Regions from separate parts of the Streptomyces sp. NBC_01508 genome, predicted to be linked through region 3. Evidence: riboswitches for the same ligand, from Rfam matches in the RefSeq annotation. Region 3 holds a riboswitch; each other region holds the start of a gene.
What was found. A riboswitch is a leader RNA that binds a small molecule or an ion and turns the genes downstream of it on or off. The one in region 3 is predicted to bind cyclic di-AMP.
Positions count from the first base shown of each region.

Region 1: it holds a riboswitch for cyclic di-AMP, as region 3 does, so the genes downstream of both, OG700_RS24825 (transglycosylase family protein) here and OG700_RS04360 (peptidoglycan DD-metalloendopeptidase family protein) in region 3, are expected to answer to the same signal.
Region 2: it holds a riboswitch for cyclic di-AMP, as region 3 does, so the genes downstream of both, OG700_RS14200 (NlpC/P60 family protein) here and OG700_RS04360 (peptidoglycan DD-metalloendopeptidase family protein) in region 3, are expected to answer to the same signal.
Region 4: it holds a riboswitch for cyclic di-AMP, as region 3 does, so the genes downstream of both, OG700_RS07020 (transglycosylase SLT domain-containing protein) here and OG700_RS04360 (peptidoglycan DD-metalloendopeptidase family protein) in region 3, are expected to answer to the same signal.

Region 1 is NZ_CP109419.1:5,312,674-5,317,308, reverse strand. It holds gene eno (phosphopyruvate hydratase) at 1-1,238, opposite strand, end outside; gene OG700_RS24825 (transglycosylase family protein) at 1,598-2,302, opposite strand; cyclic di-AMP (ydaO/yuaA leader) riboswitch at 2,306-2,482, opposite strand; gene OG700_RS24820 (transglycosylase family protein) at 2,740-3,669, opposite strand; gene OG700_RS24815 (cytochrome P450) at 3,884-4,635, opposite strand, start outside.
Region 2 is NZ_CP109419.1:3,119,024-3,123,658, reverse strand. It holds gene OG700_RS14205 (hypothetical protein) at 1-545, opposite strand, end outside; gene OG700_RS14200 (NlpC/P60 family protein) at 683-1,849, opposite strand; cyclic di-AMP (ydaO/yuaA leader) riboswitch at 1,848-2,009, opposite strand; gene OG700_RS14195 (ATP-dependent DNA helicase) at 2,202-4,635, shown strand, end outside.
Region 3 is NZ_CP109419.1:939,601-944,235, forward strand. It holds gene OG700_RS04345 (STM4012 family radical SAM protein) at 1-270, shown strand, start outside; gene OG700_RS04350 (STM4011 family radical SAM protein) at 278-1,147, shown strand; gene OG700_RS04355 (SGNH/GDSL hydrolase family protein) at 1,141-1,968, opposite strand; gene OG700_RS04360 (peptidoglycan DD-metalloendopeptidase family protein) at 2,146-3,099, opposite strand; cyclic di-AMP (ydaO/yuaA leader) riboswitch at 3,103-3,261, opposite strand; gene OG700_RS04365 (tyrosine-protein phosphatase) at 3,674-4,477, shown strand.
Region 4 is NZ_CP109419.1:1,551,828-1,556,462, reverse strand. It holds gene OG700_RS07030 (galactose oxidase-like domain-containing protein) at 1-955, opposite strand, end outside; partial or broken gene OG700_RS07025 (hypothetical protein) at 1,221-2,183, shown strand; cyclic di-AMP (ydaO/yuaA leader) riboswitch at 2,574-2,735, shown strand; gene OG700_RS07020 (transglycosylase SLT domain-containing protein) at 2,740-3,483, shown strand; gene OG700_RS07015 (hypothetical protein) at 3,898-4,203, shown strand; gene OG700_RS07010 (putative T7SS-secreted protein) at 4,296-4,635, shown strand, end outside.

The DNA of each region.
Region 1 (4,635 bases), 4.4 Mb from region 3:
TCGTCCAGGATCTCCTCGATACGCAGCAGCTGGTTGTACTTGGCGACGCGCTCGGAGCGGGCCGGGGCGCCGGTCTTGATCTGGCCGCAGTTGGTGGCGACGGCCAGGTCGGCGATCGTGACGTCCTCGGTCTCGCCGGAGCGGTGCGACATCATGCACTTGAAGCCGCTGCGCTGCGCCAGCTCGACGGCGTCCAGGGTCTCGGTCAGCGAACCGATCTGGTTGACCTTGACGAGCAGGGCGTTGGCCGAGCCCTCCTCGATGCCACGGGCGAGGCGCTCGGGGTTGGTGACGAAGAGGTCGTCGCCGACGATCTGGACCTTGCCGCCCAGCTTGTCGGTGAGGACCTTCCAGCCGGCCCAGTCGTCCTCGAAGAGCGGGTCCTCGATGGAGACCAGCGGGTACGAGGCGACAAGCTCCTCGTAGTACTCGGTCATCTCGGCGGCCGAGCGGGACTTGCCCTCGAACTCGTACGAGCCGTCCTTGTAGAACTCGGAGGCCGCCACGTCGAGCGCGAGCGCGATGTCCTTGCCCGGGGCGTAGCCGGCTTCCTTGATGGCCACGAGGATCAGGTCGAGCGCGGCGCGGTTGGACTCCAGGTTCGGCGCGAAGCCGCCCTCGTCGCCGAGGCCGGTGGAGAGCCCCTTCTCCTTCAGGACCTTCTTCAGCGTGTGGTAGACCTCGGCACCCCAGCGCAGGGCCTCGGAGAACGACTCGGCGCCGATCGGCGCGATCATGAACTCCTGGATGTCCACGTTGGAGTCGGCGTGCGACCCGCCGTTGAGGATGTTCATCATCGGAACGGGCAGCAGGTGCGCGTTCGGGCCGCCGAGGTAGCGGAAGAGCGGCAGGTCGGACGCCTCGGAGGCGGCGTGGGCGACGGCCAGCGAGACACCGAGGATGGCGTTGGCGCCGAGCGAGGACTTGTCGGGCGTGGCGTCCAGGTCGAACATGGCCTGGTCGATCAGGCGCTGCTCGGTGGCGTCGTAGCCGACGAGCTCCGGGCCGATCTGCTCGATGACGGCGAGGACGGCCTTCTCGACACCCTTGCCCTGGTAGCGGTTCTGGTCACCGTCGCGGAGTTCGAGGGCCTCGAACGCGCCGGTGGACGCACCGGAGGGAACAGCAGCACGGCCGGTGCTGCCGTCGTCGAGGCCGACCTCGACCTCGACCGTTGGGTTGCCTCGGGAGTCAAGGATTTCCCGGGCTACGACGACGTCGATGGACGGCACGAGCATCTCCTTCTGGGATGTGACGCGTTGGTGCGGGGCCTCATTGGCCCTGCGGCATGAGCCTAACCGGCTCCCGGGTGCCGGTCGGCCGATGCCCGCCCGCTGGGACGAAAAGAGTCCGGAATGCGGGGTGCGCCACGAATGTCCTGAGACTGGTGCGGCGGTCGCGCTCCGGGCCTGGGCGGCGCCTCCGGGCCTGGGCGGCGGACAGGCCCCGGCCCTGACCCGGTCCGGCCCTGGCCCCGGTCCGGCGCGTCCGGGGGGAGTAAGGCGCGCCGGGCCGGGGCTCAGGGTCAGGACTCAGGTCAGGACTCACGGCTCGGGTGGGAGCCGGGTCCGGGTCCGGGTCCGGGGTTCGGGGAGGCTCAGCTCAGGTGGAGCTGCTGGCCCGGGAAGATCTCGTCGGCGTCCTCGACGATGTCCTTGTTCAGCTCGAAGAGCTTCTCCCAGCCGCCTTCGACCTTCTCGGCCTCGGCGATCTTGGAGAGCGTGTCGCCGCCCTTGACCTTGTACTCGCCGTCGCCCTTCTCGACCGGACCACGCGTCTCACTGCGCGAAGCGGGCTGCTCCCGCTCGGCGCGCGGCGCGGACTCCTGCTTCGGGGCCGCCTCGGGGGCGGCCTTCGGAGCCGGGGCCTGCTGCTGCGGGGCCTGCTGCTGGGCGGAGTCGTCCGAGCCGGCGTCGTTCGCGGCGTTGGACAGGCCGACGCCACAGCTCGGCCAGGCACCCTTGCCCTGGCCCGCCAGGACCTTCTCGGCGATCTGTATCTGCTGGGACTTCGAGGCCTGGTCGGCGGTGGACGCGAAGGCGCTGCCACCGAAGGCGGCCCAGGTGGAGGCGGAGAACTGGAGACCGCCGTAGTAGCCGTTGCCGGTGTTGATCGACCAGTTGCCGCCGGACTCGCACTGGGCGACGGTGTCCCACTCGGAGGTGGTGGCCGCGGAGGCGGAGGTGGCGCCGATCAGCGGGGCCGCGACAGCGGCACCGGTGATGCCGGCGAGCGTGGCGTAACGGACGGCCTTGGACGGACGGCGGTGCTTGGCCTTGCCGGACTTGCTGGAAAACAGCATGCGAAATCTCCTCACCGACGCCTACGAGGTGAGCTGTCGGGTTCGGGCCAAGTGAGTTGCCCGGCCGTGCGACCAGGGAACGTCTTCACGTCCCCCTGCGCACGGCTGCACCCCGAGCCGGCCGTTGTGACCGGCGCTTACCTGTGGGTCCCCCGCTCCTGCCTTCGGCGCTTGCGCGACGACTACTCCCCCCGACCGACGGCAGGATTCGGCGTGACGGTCGACGGTGCCCGCGGTGCGAGCGGTTCAGACCGTAAACACAGACATCCCGGATGTTCAAAGAAGGAACATCCGGGATGATTCGCCCATCTTGCCGTGAGGAAACCTCTGTTTACGCAGGTCGGGGCGGAGACGGTGCGAGCCGCCGGGCGACCCGCACCAGTTGAGGCGAAGAGACGCTTGTCTCACTTGCCCAGATACGGACATAGACCGCTTAACTACCCCTGATTTACGGTCAGATCGAGGTTCTGGCCCGGCAGGATGAGGTCGGCGTCCGAGCCCACGGCCTCGCGGTTCGCCTCGTAGAGCGCGGGCCAGCCACCCTCCACCTTCTGCTCGCCGGCGATGGCCCACAGGTTGTCGCCGGAGCGGACGGTGTACGAGTCGTCGTCGGCGGCGTCCGCGGCGTCGCCGTCGCGTGCGGAACCGTCACCCCGTGAGGCATGACGACCGCTTTCTCGCTCTTCGTCCGCCTTGCCGGACTTGCCCGCCTCGGTCGAGCTGTCGGGGCTGTCGGGGCTGTCGGGGCTGTCGGCGCCGCTACCGGTACCCGCGCCGGCCTCGGCCTCGGCCTCGGCGGACTTGCCGGGCTCGGGCGCCGCGTCGCCGCGGTGCTTGCCCTGGCCGGTACTGGGCTCCGTACCGGATTCCGCGCCCGGCTCGGTGCTGGGCTCCGTGCTGGGCGTCTCGGCGGCGGAGTCCCGGCCGAACTGACCGGAGGGGGGCGCCGACTCGGGAGCGGGGGGCAGGACGGCCGTCTCGGTCGGCTCGGGCTCCGGGGGCGTCTCGGGCTTCTGGGTGGCATCACCGGCGGCCCCGGCGTCCGGAGCCGTACCGGCGTCCGCTGTGAGGCCCGTGATCAGCGCGCAGGTCGGCCACGCGGTCGGCCCCTGCGCGGCGAGGATCTTCTCCGCCACGGCTATCTGCTGGCTGCGGCTGGCCTGGTCGGCGGTGGGTGCGTACGCCGTACCGCCGAAGTCGCTCCAGGTCTCCTGGGAGATCTGGAGTCCGCCGTAGAACCCGTTACCGAGGTCGGCGCTCCACATGCCGCCGCTCTCGCAGTCGGCCACCCGGTCCCAGGTGGCGGCGTCTGCCGCACTGGCGCTGGTCGCGCCGAGCAGCGGGATGGCGATCGCCGAGCCTGTCACCCCTGCCGCGACGACAATGGCGGGGGCTTGACGGGGCCGACGGTGCCGGCCGTTCCCGGAGCGCATGCGGTTGCCTTCCGTGAGACTGCTGGAGCCTGAAACCTGAATCCTGAAGATGTGACGGCTGAGACGGTCGTGAACGTAGCGGTACTCGAACGTCTGTCACAAGTCGATGCAGCGCAGATCACGTGAAAGTCACAGTCTTGACGATCCGTCAGTCACGCACCGCTGTGAACTGCACCGGCAGCGTGCGCAGTCCACGCATGATGAGCCCGCCACGCCACCGCAAATCGGATGGATCGACCGCAAGTCGCAAGTCGGGCAGCCGAGTCAGAAGGGTGCCGAGCGCGGCCTGCCCCTCCAGCCGGGCGAGCGGCGCGCCGAGGCAGTAGTGGATGCCGTGGCCGTATCCGAGGTGTTTGTTGTCACTGCGCGACAGGTCGAGCCGGTCCGGATCGGCGAACCGTTCCGGGTCGCGGTCGGCGGCGGCCAGTACGACGAGAACGGGGTCGCCCACCGCGACGCGCCGGCCGCCGAGTTCGACGGCCTCGGTGGCGTAGCGCCAGGTGGCCAGCTCCACCGGACCGTCGTAGCGCAGCAGTTCCTCGATCCCGGTCGCGAGCAGCCCGGTCTCGCCGGCGGCGAGCGAGCGCTGAAGCCGCTGCCGCTGATCGGGGTGCCGGAGCAAGGCGTAAACCCCGTTGCCCACCAGATTCACGGTCGTCTCGAACCCCGCGAAGAGCAGGATGAACGCCATCGCGGCGGCCTCGTTCTCGGTGAGGTGCTCGCCGTCGTCGCTCGCCCGGATCAGACCGGAGATCAGGTCGTCGCCGGGGTTGTCCCTCTTACGGTGGATGAGTTCGGCGAGATACCCGCGCATCTTCTTCACCGCCCGCCCGACCCCGCCGCGCGGCCCACCGCCGTGCCGGATCATCATTCCGGCCCAGTCGCGGAAGTCGTCCTGGT
Region 2 (4,635 bases), 2.2 Mb from region 3:
ACCGCCGGATCCAGACCGGACGCGGCGAGGAAGTCACGGCTCCGGTCGAGCGCGTCCTTCACCTGCGCCTCGCTCATCCACCCCGTCGCCCTGGCGGCGGGCAGCGTGATCCCGGCCGTCCCGCTGTCCCAGCGCGCCGCGGGCGACCCCCTGAACGGTTCGTCGAGCGTGGGCAGCCCGGCCGGTTCCATGGGCGGTGCCTGGTCCGGGCGCTCCGACTCCGCGGCGAGCGGCCCTCCGGCCCCGCCGTCATCGCCGAACCACCCGGTGACCCGCCCCGGATCCAGCGCCACGGCCAGCAGCGCGACCGAGGCCAGCAGCCCGACGACGTACCAGCCCTTCAGCCGCCTCGGCCGCCGGGCCGGCCGGTGCGTGCGCCACCCCTCCGGGGGCGCGGGCTCCTCCCGCAGCCGCCGTGTCACCATCCGGGCCCGTGCCGAGGGCTCCTTGGGCGCGTCGGGCACGCCGTCCGCCGACTCCCGCAGGAATCGCTCCCACTCCTCGTCGGACGTGGACGAACCGCCCTGATCCCCACCCGCGTTCATGCCGGACTCCTTCTGTCACCACCACGGTGTCGGTACCACCGCGACGGCCCCTCCCCAGGGACATCTGTCGCATGATCGCATAGGGGGTCGAAGGGAGCCCCGAGGAGCAGCCGGCCCGGAAACAGGGGCCAACGGGCTCAGGCCGGGCGCACGCTGCCGTAGATCGGCATGTAGTAGATCGACTCCTCACGGACGTTCGCGCCCGGCTTCGGCGCGTGGATCATCTTGCCGTCGCCCTGGTAGATGCCGACATGGCTGATGTCGTCGTAGAAGAACACCAGGTCGCCGGGGAGCAGATCCGCCGTGGCGACGCGCTTGCCGACCTTGACCTGGTCCCAGGTCGTACGCGGCAGCTGGACACCCGCCTCCTTCCAGGCGGCGGCCGTCAGCCCCGAGCAGTCGTACGAACTGGGGCCGGTGGCGCCCCACACGTACGGCTTGCCGATCTGCGCGCGGGCGAACGCGAGCACTTTCTCGGCCTTGGCCGCGTACGTACCGTCCGTGTCCCCCGTGCCCGTGCCCGTGTCGGTGCCGCCGCCGGCGGCGGGCGGCTGTTCCTCCTGCCGCGCCTCCTCCTGGCGCTTGCGCTCCGCCGCCTCCTCCTTGGCCTTCGCCTCGGCCTTGCGGCGCGCCTCCTGCTCCTTCTTGCGCTCCAGCTCGGCGAGGACCGCCTTCTCCTCGGCCGTCAGCTCCGACAGCAGCGACCGCGCCGCCGCGAGCTTGTTCTGGACCCTCTGCTTGCCGACCTTGAGCGACGCCTGCGACTCAGTCAGCGTCTCCAGGCTCTTGGTCGCCTTGGCGCGCTGCTTGGCCGCGGACCGCTGCTCCTTCTGGAAGTCCTCGACGGCCCCCTGCTGGCGGTCCGTCAGCCGGTCCATCAGCTGGGTCTGCTCGAAGTACGACTGAGGGCTGTCGGCGAACATCAGGGCGGCCGTGGGACCGACCGCGCCCGCGCGGTACTGCGCCGCCGCATACGTACCGAGGGCGCGCCGCGCCCCGTTCACCTTGTCGGCGCTCTTGGCGACGTCGTCCAGCACTCGCTCGACCGACTTGCGCTGCGTGTCGGTCGCTTCCTTCGCCTTGTTGTACTGCTGCGTCGCCGTCCCGGCCTGCCGGTACAGGTCGTCGACCTTCTTCTGCACCTCTTCCACCGAGGGCTTCGGCTCGGCCGGCGCGGCGGTGGCGCTCTGCGTCGACAGCAGCGTGACCGAGGCGAGCGCGGCCGTCGTGAAGCCGACGGCCGGTGTGTTCCCGCGCAGTGCGGTGCGCGTGCGCGATTTGCGATGCGACGCCAAGGTCGACATCTCCTTCCGTGGACCGCCTACCGGGTTAGCTGTCGGGTTCGGGCGGAACGGAAGGCTGCCCTACGGGCCGGGAATTACGGCCCGATTCACCCCGGTCGAACATGGTGGGTCCCCGGTTCCGGGCTGCTGTGCGCAGGCCCGGATTCGGCGCAGGCCGCCCGCTCGGCGCTGATCGCCGACGGAGTACGGACCGCCTCGGCGAGCACGCTAGCCAACCTGTGGTGCCGCTGTGAAGGTCGATGGCCGATATGCCCGATACATTTTCGTGACCTTTCGCGTAAACGTTCCTGGGCGGCCCCGCGAGGCCATGTGGCGGCGGGCTGTCAGTGCGGCACCCTAGACTCGGGAAGCGATGAGCAGCCTCTTTGACGACAGCTTCCTGGCGGACCTCCAGCCCTCGGCCGATGAGCCTCCGCCGCCGCCCGAGGACACCGCGCCGGAGCAGGTGCCCGACGATCTCTTCGGAGGGAAGTTCGACGTGCCCCCGCCCAGGGATCCGTACCACCGCGACGGCGCCCCGCGCACCGTCGTGGACCCGGCGGCGCTGCTCGAAGGGCTGAACGACGAGCAGCGCGCCGCCGTCGTGCACACCGGATCGCCGCTGCTCATCGTGGCCGGAGCGGGCTCGGGCAAGACCCGGGTGCTGACCCACCGGATCGCGTATCTGCTGGGCACCCGCAGTGTGCATCCGGGCGAAATACTGGCGATCACGTTCACCAACAAGGCCGCGGGCGAGATGAAGGAGCGCGTCGAGCAGCTCGTCGGACCGCGCGCCAACGCCATGTGGGTGATGACGTTCCACAGCGCCTGCGTGCGGATCCTGCGCCGCGAGTCGAAGCGGCTCGGCTTCACGTCGTCGTTCTCGATCTACGACGCGGCCGACTCCAAGCGCCTCATGGCCCTGGTCTGCCGCGATCTGGACCTGGACCCCAAGCGCCACCCCCCGAAGGCGTTCAGCGCCAAGATCTCGAATCTGAAGAACGAGCTGATCGACGAGGAGACGTTCGCCGGTCAGGCCACGGACCCCTTCGAGAAGACGCTGGCCGAGGCGTATCGGATGTATCAGGCGCGGCTGCGCGAGGCCAACGCCCTGGACTTCGACGACATCATCATGACGACGGTCCATCTGCTCCAGGCGTTCGGGGACGTCGCCGAGCACTACCGCCGCCGGTTCCGCCACGTCCTGGTGGACGAGTACCAGGACACCAACCACGCGCAGTACACCCTGGTGCGCGAGCTGGTCGGCCCCTCGGGCGAGGGACACGACCCGGCCGAGCTGTGCGTCGTCGGTGACGCCGACCAGTCCATCTACGCGTTCCGGGGCGCCACGATCCGCAACATCCTTCAGTTCGAGGAGGACTATCCGGACGCCAAGACGATCCTGCTGGAGCAGAACTACCGCTCCACGCAGACGATCCTCAGCGCGGCCAACGCGGTCATCGAGCGCAACGAGAGCCGGCGGCCCAAGAATCTCTGGACGAACGCGGGCGCGGGCGCCCGGATCACCGGGTACGTGGCGGACACCGAGCACGACGAGGCGCAGTTCGTCGCCGACGAGATCGACCGCATGACGGACGCGTCGGAGGCCAAGGCGGGCGACGTCGCGGTCTTCTACCGGACGAACGCGCAGTCGCGTGTCTTCGAGGAGATCTTCATCCGCGTCGGCCTGCCCTACAAGGTCGTCGGCGGTGTGCGCTTCTACGAGCGCAAGGAGGTCCGCGATGTGCTGGCCTATCTGCGCGTGCTCGCCAATCCGGAGGACAGCGTCCCGCTGCGCCGGATCCTGAACGTGCCCAAGCGGGGTATCGGCGACCGCGCCGAGGCGATGATCGACGCGCTCTCGCTGCGGGAGAAGATCTCCTTCGCGCAGGCGCTGCGCCGGGTGGACGAGGCGTACGGCATGGCGGCCCGCTCGTCGAACGCGGTGAAGCGCTTCAACACGCTGATGGAGGAGCTGCGTACGGTCGTGGAGTCCGGCGCCGGTCCGGCGACGGTCCTGGAGGCCGTACTGGAACGGACCGGCTATCTGGCGGAGTTGCAGGCGTCGACCGACCCGCAGGACGAGACGCGGATCGAGAACTTGCAGGAACTGGCCGCCGTGGCGCTGGAGTTCGAGCAGGAGCGGGCGCAGGCGGCCGGGGCGGACGACACGACGGCAGCCGCCACGGGCGCGGGCGCGACGACGGCCGCGGACACGGCTGCCGACGCGACCACGGCCGCCGACGCGACCACGGCCGCCGACGCGGATGAGGCGGCTGCCGACGCGGACGCGCCGCCCGCCGCCCCCTCCGGCACCCTCGCCGAATTCCTGGAGCGGGTCGCGCTCGTCGCCGACTCCGACCAGATCCCCGACGAGGACGAGGACGGCTCCGGTGTCATCACGCTGATGACGCTGCACACGGCGAAGGGACTCGAATTCCCGGTCGTCTTCCTGACGGGCATGGAGGACGGCGTCTTCCCGCACATGCGCGCACTCGGCCAGGCGAAGGAGCTGGAGGAGGAGCGCAGGCTGGCGTACGTCGGCATCACCCGCGCCCGCGAACGGCTCTATCTGACCCGGTCCTCGATGCGCAGCGCGTGGGGCCAGCCCTCGTACAACCCGCCGTCGCGCTTCCTGGAGGAGATTCCGGGCGAGTATCTGGAGTGGAAGCGCACCGGCCCGATGGCCGCCCCCGCCGGACCGACGTCGGGGATCACGTCCTCGCTGTCCGCGTCCCGTGCACGGTCCGGCCCCGCCGGCTTCGCCACGCGGCGCGCGACCGAGAAGCCGGTCATCTCGCTCGCGG
Region 3 (4,635 bases):
GACGAGGCACTCCGCCGCCATCTTCTCCAGTCGCTGCTCCAGGCGCAGGGCATGGCGGTGGACGGCTACCGCGAGCGGTTCGGCAGCCGCCCGGAGGACGACTTCCGCGCCGAGCTGGACCGGTTCGCCGACCTCGGCTGGCTCGACACGGACGCCGGGCCCGGTCTGCTGCGGCTCTCGCCGGACGGCCTCGCCCACTCGGACGCGCTGGGCCCGGCGCTGTTCTCCCCCGCCGTCCGGGCCGCGATGGCCTCGTACGAACCGAAGTGAGGCAGCCATGGACCTGACGATCCTCTACCGGGGCCCGCTCGCCTCCTGCGACTACGACTGCCCCTACTGCCCGTTCGCCAAGCGCCGCGACAGCTCCGACCAACTGCGCGCCGACCGGGCCTCGTTGACGCGCTTCACGGACTGGGTGAGCGAGCGGACGGACGACCGGCTGTCGGTCCTGTTCACCCCGTGGGGCGAGGGCCTCACCCGCTCCTGGTACCGGCGGGCGCTCACCGACCTCTCCCACCTCCCGCACGTCGCACGGGTCGCCATCCAGACGAACCTCAGCTGCCGCACGGACTGGCTGAAGTCCACCGACCCGGCCAAGCTGGCCCTGTGGTGCACGTACCACCCCGGTCAGACGCCGTACGACCGTTTCCTCACCAAGTGCCGCGAGCTGGGCGCCGCGGGCATCCGCTTCAGCGTCGGCATCGTCGGCTTCCCCGACCACCTCGACCACGCCCGCCGCCTCCGCGCCGACCTCCCCGAACACGTCTACCTGTGGGTCAACGCGGCTCAGGGCCGCACCTATTCGGACCCGGAGGCCGCCGACTGGACGTCGGTCGACCCCCTGTTCCCGTACAGCCGCCACCCCCACAGCTCGGCCGGCCTGCCGTGCCGGACGGGCGAATCGGTGATCTCGGTGGACGGCGAAGGCACGGTCCGCCGCTGCCACTTCGTCCCGGCCGAACTGGGCAACCTCTACGACGGCTCGTACCGCACAGCCCTCGAACCACGCACGTGCCCCCTCGCGGCCTGCGACTGCCACATCGGCTATGTCCACCTTGAGACGCTGCCGCTGTACGACGTCTTCGCGGGCGGCGTCCTGGAACGGATACCGGCCGTCGCCGGCGATTCGGTGACGGGTCATCAGTGACGTGTCAGCGGCAGCAGATCCGGGCGTTTGGCGACCGTGTGGTCGCCCGAGGATTCGCCGCGCAGGCGGCGGCCAATCCAGGGGACCAGGTATTCGCGCGCCCACTGCATGTCGTCGCGGCGCACCTCCAGTGTGCCGCGTGGCGGCAGAGGTGGCCACGGCTGGTCCGGGTCGGCGGGGACGTCGAGGCCGAGGACCTGGGCGGCGCGCAGGGCCACGCGGGTGTGGCCCTCGGGTGACAGGTGCAGGCGGTCGCCGTTCCAGGCGCGTCTGTCCTGGACGGATCTGAGCGACCACAGGTCCAGGACCGGGCAGTCGTAGCGGTCGGCGATGGAGCGGACGTGCGCGCTGAACGTGGCTATCTTGCCGCGCAGATGGCGCAGCACCGGCACGCCGCGGGTGTCGAACCCGGTGGGGACCATGACGGTGCCGACCGCGCTCGTCAGGTCGGCCAGCGCCCGTTCGAAGCGTTCGGCGACGTCGTCGGGGTCGCTGCCGGGCCGGATGATGTCGTTGCCGCCGGCGCAGAACGTGACCAGATCCGGGGCGAGTTCCTTGGCGCGCGGGATCTGCTCGGCCACGATCTGGTCGAGCAGCCGTCCCCGTACGGCGAGATTGGCGTACCGGAACGACCCGTGGTCGGGGTCGTCGACGGCCGCCCCGTCCGGTGTCCGGTCGGCGAGCAGCACGGCGAGCCGGTCCGCCCAGCCGACATGCATTCCGCCGGGCCCGGGATCGCCGACGCCTTCGGTGAAGCTGTCACCGATGGCGGCGTACGACCCGAAGGCGTTTCTGCTTCCTGTTCTCGAATCGTCAGCCACAACAGAGCATCTTTCACCCGTGTATGTGACCTACGCGACCGTAAGAAGGGGTTGACGCCGGTGAGAAACACCACCGGTAAAAATTCGTTCAAGCCGGAATAAGGGAATGGCCGTTGGCCGGCACGCGGGGTGCCGGCCAACGGCCATTTTCTCAGCTTCTCGGTGCGGTCGAACGGCTCAGATGGAGACGCCGTGCCCGCGCAGGTACGCCAGCGGGTCGACGTCCGAGCCGTAGCTGGGGCCGGTGCGGATCTCGAAGTGCAGGTGCGGGCCGGTGGAATTGCCGGTGGAACCGGAGAGGCCGATCCGGTCGCCGCCGCCGACGCTCTGGCCCGGCGAGACGGCGAGCGAGGAGAGGTGGGCGTACTGCGAGTACTGGCCGTCGTCGTGCTTGATGACGACCTCGTTGCCGTACGACCCGGCCCAGCCGGCCGAGACGACGGTGCCGGGGCCGACCGCCTTGACGGTGGTGCCCGACGCGGCCGAGAAGTCCACGCCGGTGTGGTAACCGCTGGACCAGCTGCCGCCGGCCGCGCGGTAGGCGGTGGAGGTGCCGCCGTCGACGGGCGCCGTGTAGCCGGTGCCGCTGCTCTGCGCCGCGGGCTGGTTCGCCGTGGTGTCGGCCTTCGGGGCGGGCTCGGCCGGAGCGGGCTTCGCGGGGGCCGGCTTCGCGGGGGCGGTCTTCTTCTTCGGGGTGGCCTCGGCCTTGCCCGCGGAGGACGCCGACTCGCCCTTGGCGCCGATGGTGAGCTTCAGGCCCGGGTGGATCAGCGACGGGTCGTCGCCGACGACCTCGCGGTTGTCCTCGTACAGCTTCTCCCAGCCGCCGCTGACCTTCTGGGTCTCGGCGATCTTGGCGAGGTAGTCGCCCGCGCTGACCGAGTACGTCTTGACGGTCTTGGCGGTGGCGGCCTGCTGGGCCGTCTGCGGCGCGGGGGCGGCGGGGGCGGTGTGCGCGACGGACACGGCGCGCTCCGGCGCCACGGACGGGACGGCGCTCCGCTCGGCGGCGTGGGCGCCCGTGGCACCGATGAGCGGTATCGCGATGGCGGCGCCACCCGTTCCGGCGGCGACGATTCCGCGCGTGATCGGGTTGGTCCTCGGACGACGGTGCTTACCCTTTGCGGGCATGTCGAATTTCCTCTCCGGCGCCTACGAGGTGAGCTGTCGGGTTCGGGCTGGAGATGCCCGGCCGCGCCGTGACGCGACTTCACCCCAAGCCGTCCGGATGTCCGGCCGGCGTACTACCTGGGTCCCCCGCTCCTGCCACACGTGGATGAGTGCTGGGTGGATGCGGATTCCGAACGGCGGCAGGATTCGGCGATCCGCTCGGATTGCGGTGACCGTAAGCCGGGTGGGCCGACCCGTACAAGCCGTCGTTTTCCGCCGGCAATCCGCCCTCGAATATCGCTCGGCCCGCGCGGTCACCCTGCGTGGATACGGATCTTCGAATTCCGTGCGCAGCCCCAATTCACCTCCCGGGTCCCGCCACACACCGTCACGGATATGATCTGGCTCACCAACGGTGGCCGATCTGCCCCCATATCCCCTCCTAAAAGGGCACGTGATGCGTAATCGCGCATTACGGACAGAAGCCTTATTCGCGAAGTGAATTCAGCGGGAACCGATGTCGTAAGGTCGGACCGCGACAGCGTCGGCGACGAGCGCCGACCGCAGACGCGGAGGAGCTCACGTGACGCACGAGGTGCCGCAGCAGGTCCCGCCGACCGAGCCCGAACTGGCCGGTGTACGCAACTTCCGCGACGTGGGCGGCCTGCCGACCGTCGACGGACGGCGCGTACGGTACGGCCGGCTCTTCCGCAGCGGCCATCTCGCGCACGCCACGGCCGAGGACACGGCCTTCCTCACGTCGCTGGGGCTGCACACGATCTTCGACTTCCGCAACGCGGCCGACCAGAAGCTCGACGGCCTGGACGTCGAACTGGCCGGCGTACGCCATGTGAACATTCCGCTCACCGACCCGGCCGACGGGACCGAGTTCTGGAAGATGGTCCGCGACGGCGATCTCGACCAGCTGCGGTCGATCCTCGACGACGGCAAGGGCGTGGCCCGGATGTCCGCCTCGTACCGCTCCATCGTGCTGGACCGCACCGCCGAGCACCGGCGCGTGCTGCACGCCCTGGCCGAGGAGAGCCTGCCCGCGCTGATGCACTGCGCGGCGGGCAAGGACAGGGCGGGGCTCTCCATTGCGGTGTCGCTGCTCGCCGTGGGCGTGGAGCGGGACGCGATCGAGGCGGACTATCTGAAGTCGAACGATCCGCACCGCCGCTACCAGGTACGCCGCAGCGACCCGACGCCCGGCGGGACTTCACCGGAGGTGATGGAGCTGCTGGCCCCGCTCTTCGACGCGCGTGCCGTGTATCTCGAAACGGCCTTCACGACGATGGAGGAGACGTGGGGCAGCGTCGACCGCTATCTCACGGACGGTCTGGGGCTGACGGACGAGACACGCGAGCGGCTGCGGGGCCGTCTCGTCGACGAGGGCTGACACCCGTACCCGCCCATCCTGCGACAGGGGACACAATGCGCGGCCCAGCGCTGTGACCGGAAGGATTCACCGGGTCCGCCCGGTGGGCCGGTTCGTCCTCGATCGCCGGACGGCTGCATGTGCAGCCCGTCCGGCGATCGAGGACAGGCGCGGCCCAA
Region 4 (4,635 bases), 610 kb from region 3:
AGCGCTCCACGATCGGGGTGGGCGTGCCCCAACCCAGCTCGGACTGGCCGGACATGATCAGCATCCGGCCGTTGGCGCCGGTGACGACGCTGGGATACCAGCGGCCGACGGACATGTCCTCGTTCATCGCCCAGGTCTCGCTCCACGGGTCGAAGACGAAGGACAGCTTGGCCCCCGAGCCGCCGTTGCCGCCGAGATTGCCGCCGAAGACGCCGAGCATCCCGTTCGGCAGGAAGGCGTGTCCGGCGCAGAAGATCGGCGCGGGGCGGGAGACGCCCGTGCTGTCGGGCATCGTGACGGCGGGCGGAGTGACCTTCTTGAATGCGCTTTCGCCGGTGCCCTTCGCGGGGTCCCAGAGGTAGGCGCGGCCCCGGTTGGCGGCGCCGACGACCTGGGTGGGGGCCGTCTCCTTCGTGGGATCGGTCTCGATCCGCTCGAAGGAGAACAGGAGCACCTTGCCGGTGGGCAGTTGGGCGACGTGGACGCCGAAGTCGGGTGAGTCGAAGTACTCCTTGAAGGCGCCGAAGTCCGACGCCTTGTACTCCCCGTTGATCTTCCGCTGGGTGTCGGTGAGCATCTTCAGCCGGGCGGTGCGGGTCGCCTGCGGATACGTCCCGAGGTCTTCGGCGCCCTGGCGGGTGGTGGCGTGCTCCTCGGCGTGCTCCCGGCCGAGCACCGCCACCTCGGCGGGATCGACCTCGGGCTTGCTCTCCGTCTTGTCCTTCTTGTCCTTCTTGTCTTTGGACTTGTCCTTCGATGTGTCCTTCGCGCCGGGGTCGGCGGCCGGCTTCCCGGCGGGGTCGACGCCCGCTCTGGTGGAGTGCTCGTGGTGGTCCTCTCCGCTGTGAGCGACAACGGGAGCGGCACCGACGAGAGTTGAGGCGGCGAGGGCGCTGACGACAGCGCACGCCGCGAGGGTGTTGGACAGTCTGGTGCGAGAGCGGGAAATTCTCATGGGGCCCGGACAGGTCCTTTTCGGGATGGATGGAGCACGTGGCACGGCGGCGCCGCACCCGGAGCGAATGACTACTCGCAGTAATCATGCTGAGGGTGTTCGCGAGCAAAGGTCCAGGAGAACGGGCGATTTTGGCTCTATGGAGGTAACAGCCAGTTGATAGGGTTCGCGCCCCGCGTGAGCGCCCGGCGCGTGAAGCGCCCGCCGCCCGGCCCGATCCTGTCCGCGCCGCCCCGCGCCGCGGCCGAGCGTGGAGCGACCCCCCCCGTACATCGGGTACGAGGCCGAGGCCGGCCGCTACCAGGGCACCCTGGTCAAGGCCGACGCCGTACGCGCCTTCGGGCACACCAACTTCGCCAGCGAGTCCTCCGGCCGTAAATCGGTGCGGCTGGACAGCACCGGGGAGTGCGTGGAGTTCACCTCGACCAACGCATCGAACTCGATCGTCGTACGCAACTCGATCCCGGACGCGCCGGGCGTGACGCAGGTGGCACCCCCGGCGGCCAGGCCCGCCGAGTGCACCTCGATCACCGAGTGCGGGGCGGTCCCCGACGACGGCAACGACGACACCAAAGCCGTCCAGGCGGCGGTCACCGCCGACCAGAACGGCGACATCGCGTGCGTCTGGATCCCGCAGGGCATGCGTATCCGCAACACATACGCCGACGGCATCAACTTCACCAACGGCACCCGCAATTCAAAGGTCGACAACTCGTCCTTCCGTACCACGGGTGACGATTCGCCCGCCGTCTGGGCCAATCGATACGTCAAGGATCCGGCGGTGGACATCGCGCATGACAACTCGTTCACCAACAATACGATCCGGCTGCCCTGGCGGCCAACGGCGTCGCGATATACGGCGGTTGGCGGTTGCGGAAACAAGGTCCACAACAATTGGATCGCCGATACCGCCAACTACCCGGGAATCATGCTGGCGACCGACCACGAACCGCTGCCTTTCTCGGGCGAGACCCTGCTCCCCGGAAACGCCCTGCACCGTACGGGCGGCGCTTTCTGGGACGAGGGCCAGGAGTTCGGCGCGATCACCATTTTCCCGGCGAGCCGGGACATCATCGGGGTGAGGATCAGGGACACCGAGATCTCCGACTCGACGTACGACGGCATCCAGTTCAAGAACGGTGGCGGCAACGTACCGGACGTCGAGATCAACAACGTGTCGATCGACAGGTCCAACAACGGCTCCGGCATCCTCGCGATGAGGGGAGCCGTACGGAAGGCGCGCCGTCATAAATTCGTTATCGGTCATCCGTGATTCGCGACGGCTGGAAAATACTTATTTGTCCGCTTTTCGGGTGTGGGTGATATGCGTATCCAGCAACCAAGTTGTCCCTTTCTGGGTGGTGTTGTCGTTGAACGGTTGCGCCGCTCTCCCGTGATGTGTGTCACAAGCGCGGTGGGTCGCGGCTTCCCCGCCTCCGCCCACCTCCCGTGCGGGAAGGGAAAGTTGAGGCGTGTACCGCCGGGCGGGAATTCGAATTGATCTCCGCCCGGTCTGTCGAATGGCAGGGTGCGGTGAATTCAGGACTTGTTTCGCCCGGACGTTCTCGCTTACGTTCACCTCATTCCGGGCGGAACGCCGAATCCTGCCGCCGTCCGGAAACCGCACTCACCCATTCACGTACGGCAGGAGCGGGGGACCCAGGTAAGCCGCCGATCCGGCATTTGCCGGACCGGCTTGGGGTGAAGCCGCGCCCACAGCGCGGCCGGGCATCTCCCGCCCGAACCCGACAGCTCACCTCGTAGGCGACGGAGAGGATCTCGTCATGCCCGCAGAGGGTAAGCACCGCCGTTCCCGTACCAGCCCGCTCGCCCGCCGCCTCATCGCGGCCGGCACGGGCGGTGCCGCACTCGCCCTGCCTCTGGTGACCGCCACCACGGCGGGCGCCGCGCCCGCCCCGCGGCAGGCCGTCACCGCACCGTCGGCCGTGAACGCCGTCAAGGCGGTCACCCACACCGTCGCGGAGGGCGAATCACTCGCCAAGATCGCGGACGCCCGTTCCGTGAGCGGCGGCTGGAAGGCGCTGTACCAGACCAACCGCGACGCCATCGGCGACGACCCGTCGCTGATCCGCCCCGGCCTCACGCTGAAGCTCTCGGGGAAGCCCAAGGCGGCCCCGACCGCCTCGACCGCGGACGCGTCGGCAGCCAAGACCACCGAAGCCGTCCAGACGGCCGCCAAGTCGTACACCAACGACCTCGACGGCTGGATCCGGGAGGCGCTGGACGTCATGGCGCAGAACGGCATCCCCGGTTCGTACGACGGCATCCACCGCAACATCATGCGCGAGTCCGCGGGCAACCCGCAGGCCATCAACAACTGGGACTCCAACGCCGCGGCCGGCATACCGTCGAAGGGCCTGCTCCAGGTCATCGACCCGACCTTCGAGGCATACCACGTGCCCGGCACGTCGACCGACAGCTACGACCCGGTCGCCAACATCACGGCGGCCTGCAACTACGCGGCCGACCGCTACGGCTCCATCGACAACGTCAACGGTCCCTACTGATCGGCGACATCCCCACATCGCGCGGCTCTCGGGCCGCACCTCCTCGGACAGCCGGCGAGGCCACACACGTGGCCTCGCCGGCTGTCTGTGTGAGAACTGCCGGAAGGCGGTCGTCGTGGGGCAGTTGTCGTGGGGCGGCTGTCCGAAGGCGGTTGGCGGAGGCGTTTTGTGACGGCCTCATTGAGGATGGGTGAGGATTCGGGGGTGGTTCCGGTATCGAAGGGAGTCGGCCTGGCGCCTCGTCGGCCGGGTGGTACGTCGGCGAACGGCCGCCGGTCGGCACCGGCGGGTCCACGGGCCGGTCCCCGCGACGAGAACACCACCCGCTGTCACTCTCCGGCCTGGTGGTAGCGTGCGCGGGATCAGCGCCGATGCGCGTGTGAGCAGGCAGAGTTGGACGTAGGGGGAGCTGCCGTGACGGCTGATCTTGGAGTAGGCCCAGGAGTCCTCAAGCAGGGCGCCAAGGACATTCTTGAAGTCCTCAAACCGGTCAAGAAGGTGGACCTGAGCGACCCGGCCGGGCAGGCGACGTCGCTCGGGGACGATGGCGCGGCGGCGGCACTGGTGACTTTCTGTGCGACGTGGGAGTCGGGATCCGGGTTCCTCGCCGACTGTGCGGCGACCCTGGCCGATGGACTGAACAAGGCCAACGGCAACTACGAGGAAACGGACAAGGCCATCCGTGACGCGGTCAAGTCCGTCAAGACGGTACTGACCTAGCCGCAGTCCTGGCCGCAGCCACCGCCGCAGCCACAGTCCCGGCCACAAGCCACAGTCACAGGCACGGACACACGAACGGGGAATCCGCACACATGGCAGGCACGCTCGGGTCGACGACGGACCCGAAGGCTCTCATACCGGGAGACGTCGGCAAGCTCGGCGATCTTGAGATCGCCCTCAACAAGTGGTCGAACAAATTCGAAGGAATCGGCGACGGCCTGCGTGACGTGCGCGTCAAGGGCTGGGTCGGTGAGGCCAGCGAAGCCTTCTGGCCCACCCTCGGCAAGGAGAAGACCAACTGGTACTTCGCGGGCGACGCGATGTCCGGGGCCTCCAAGGCCATCCGCTCGTACTCCACCACGCTGACTTGGGCGCAGGGCCAGGCCGGTACCGCGATCGACACGTGGAAGACCGGGGACCACGCAGGCGCCG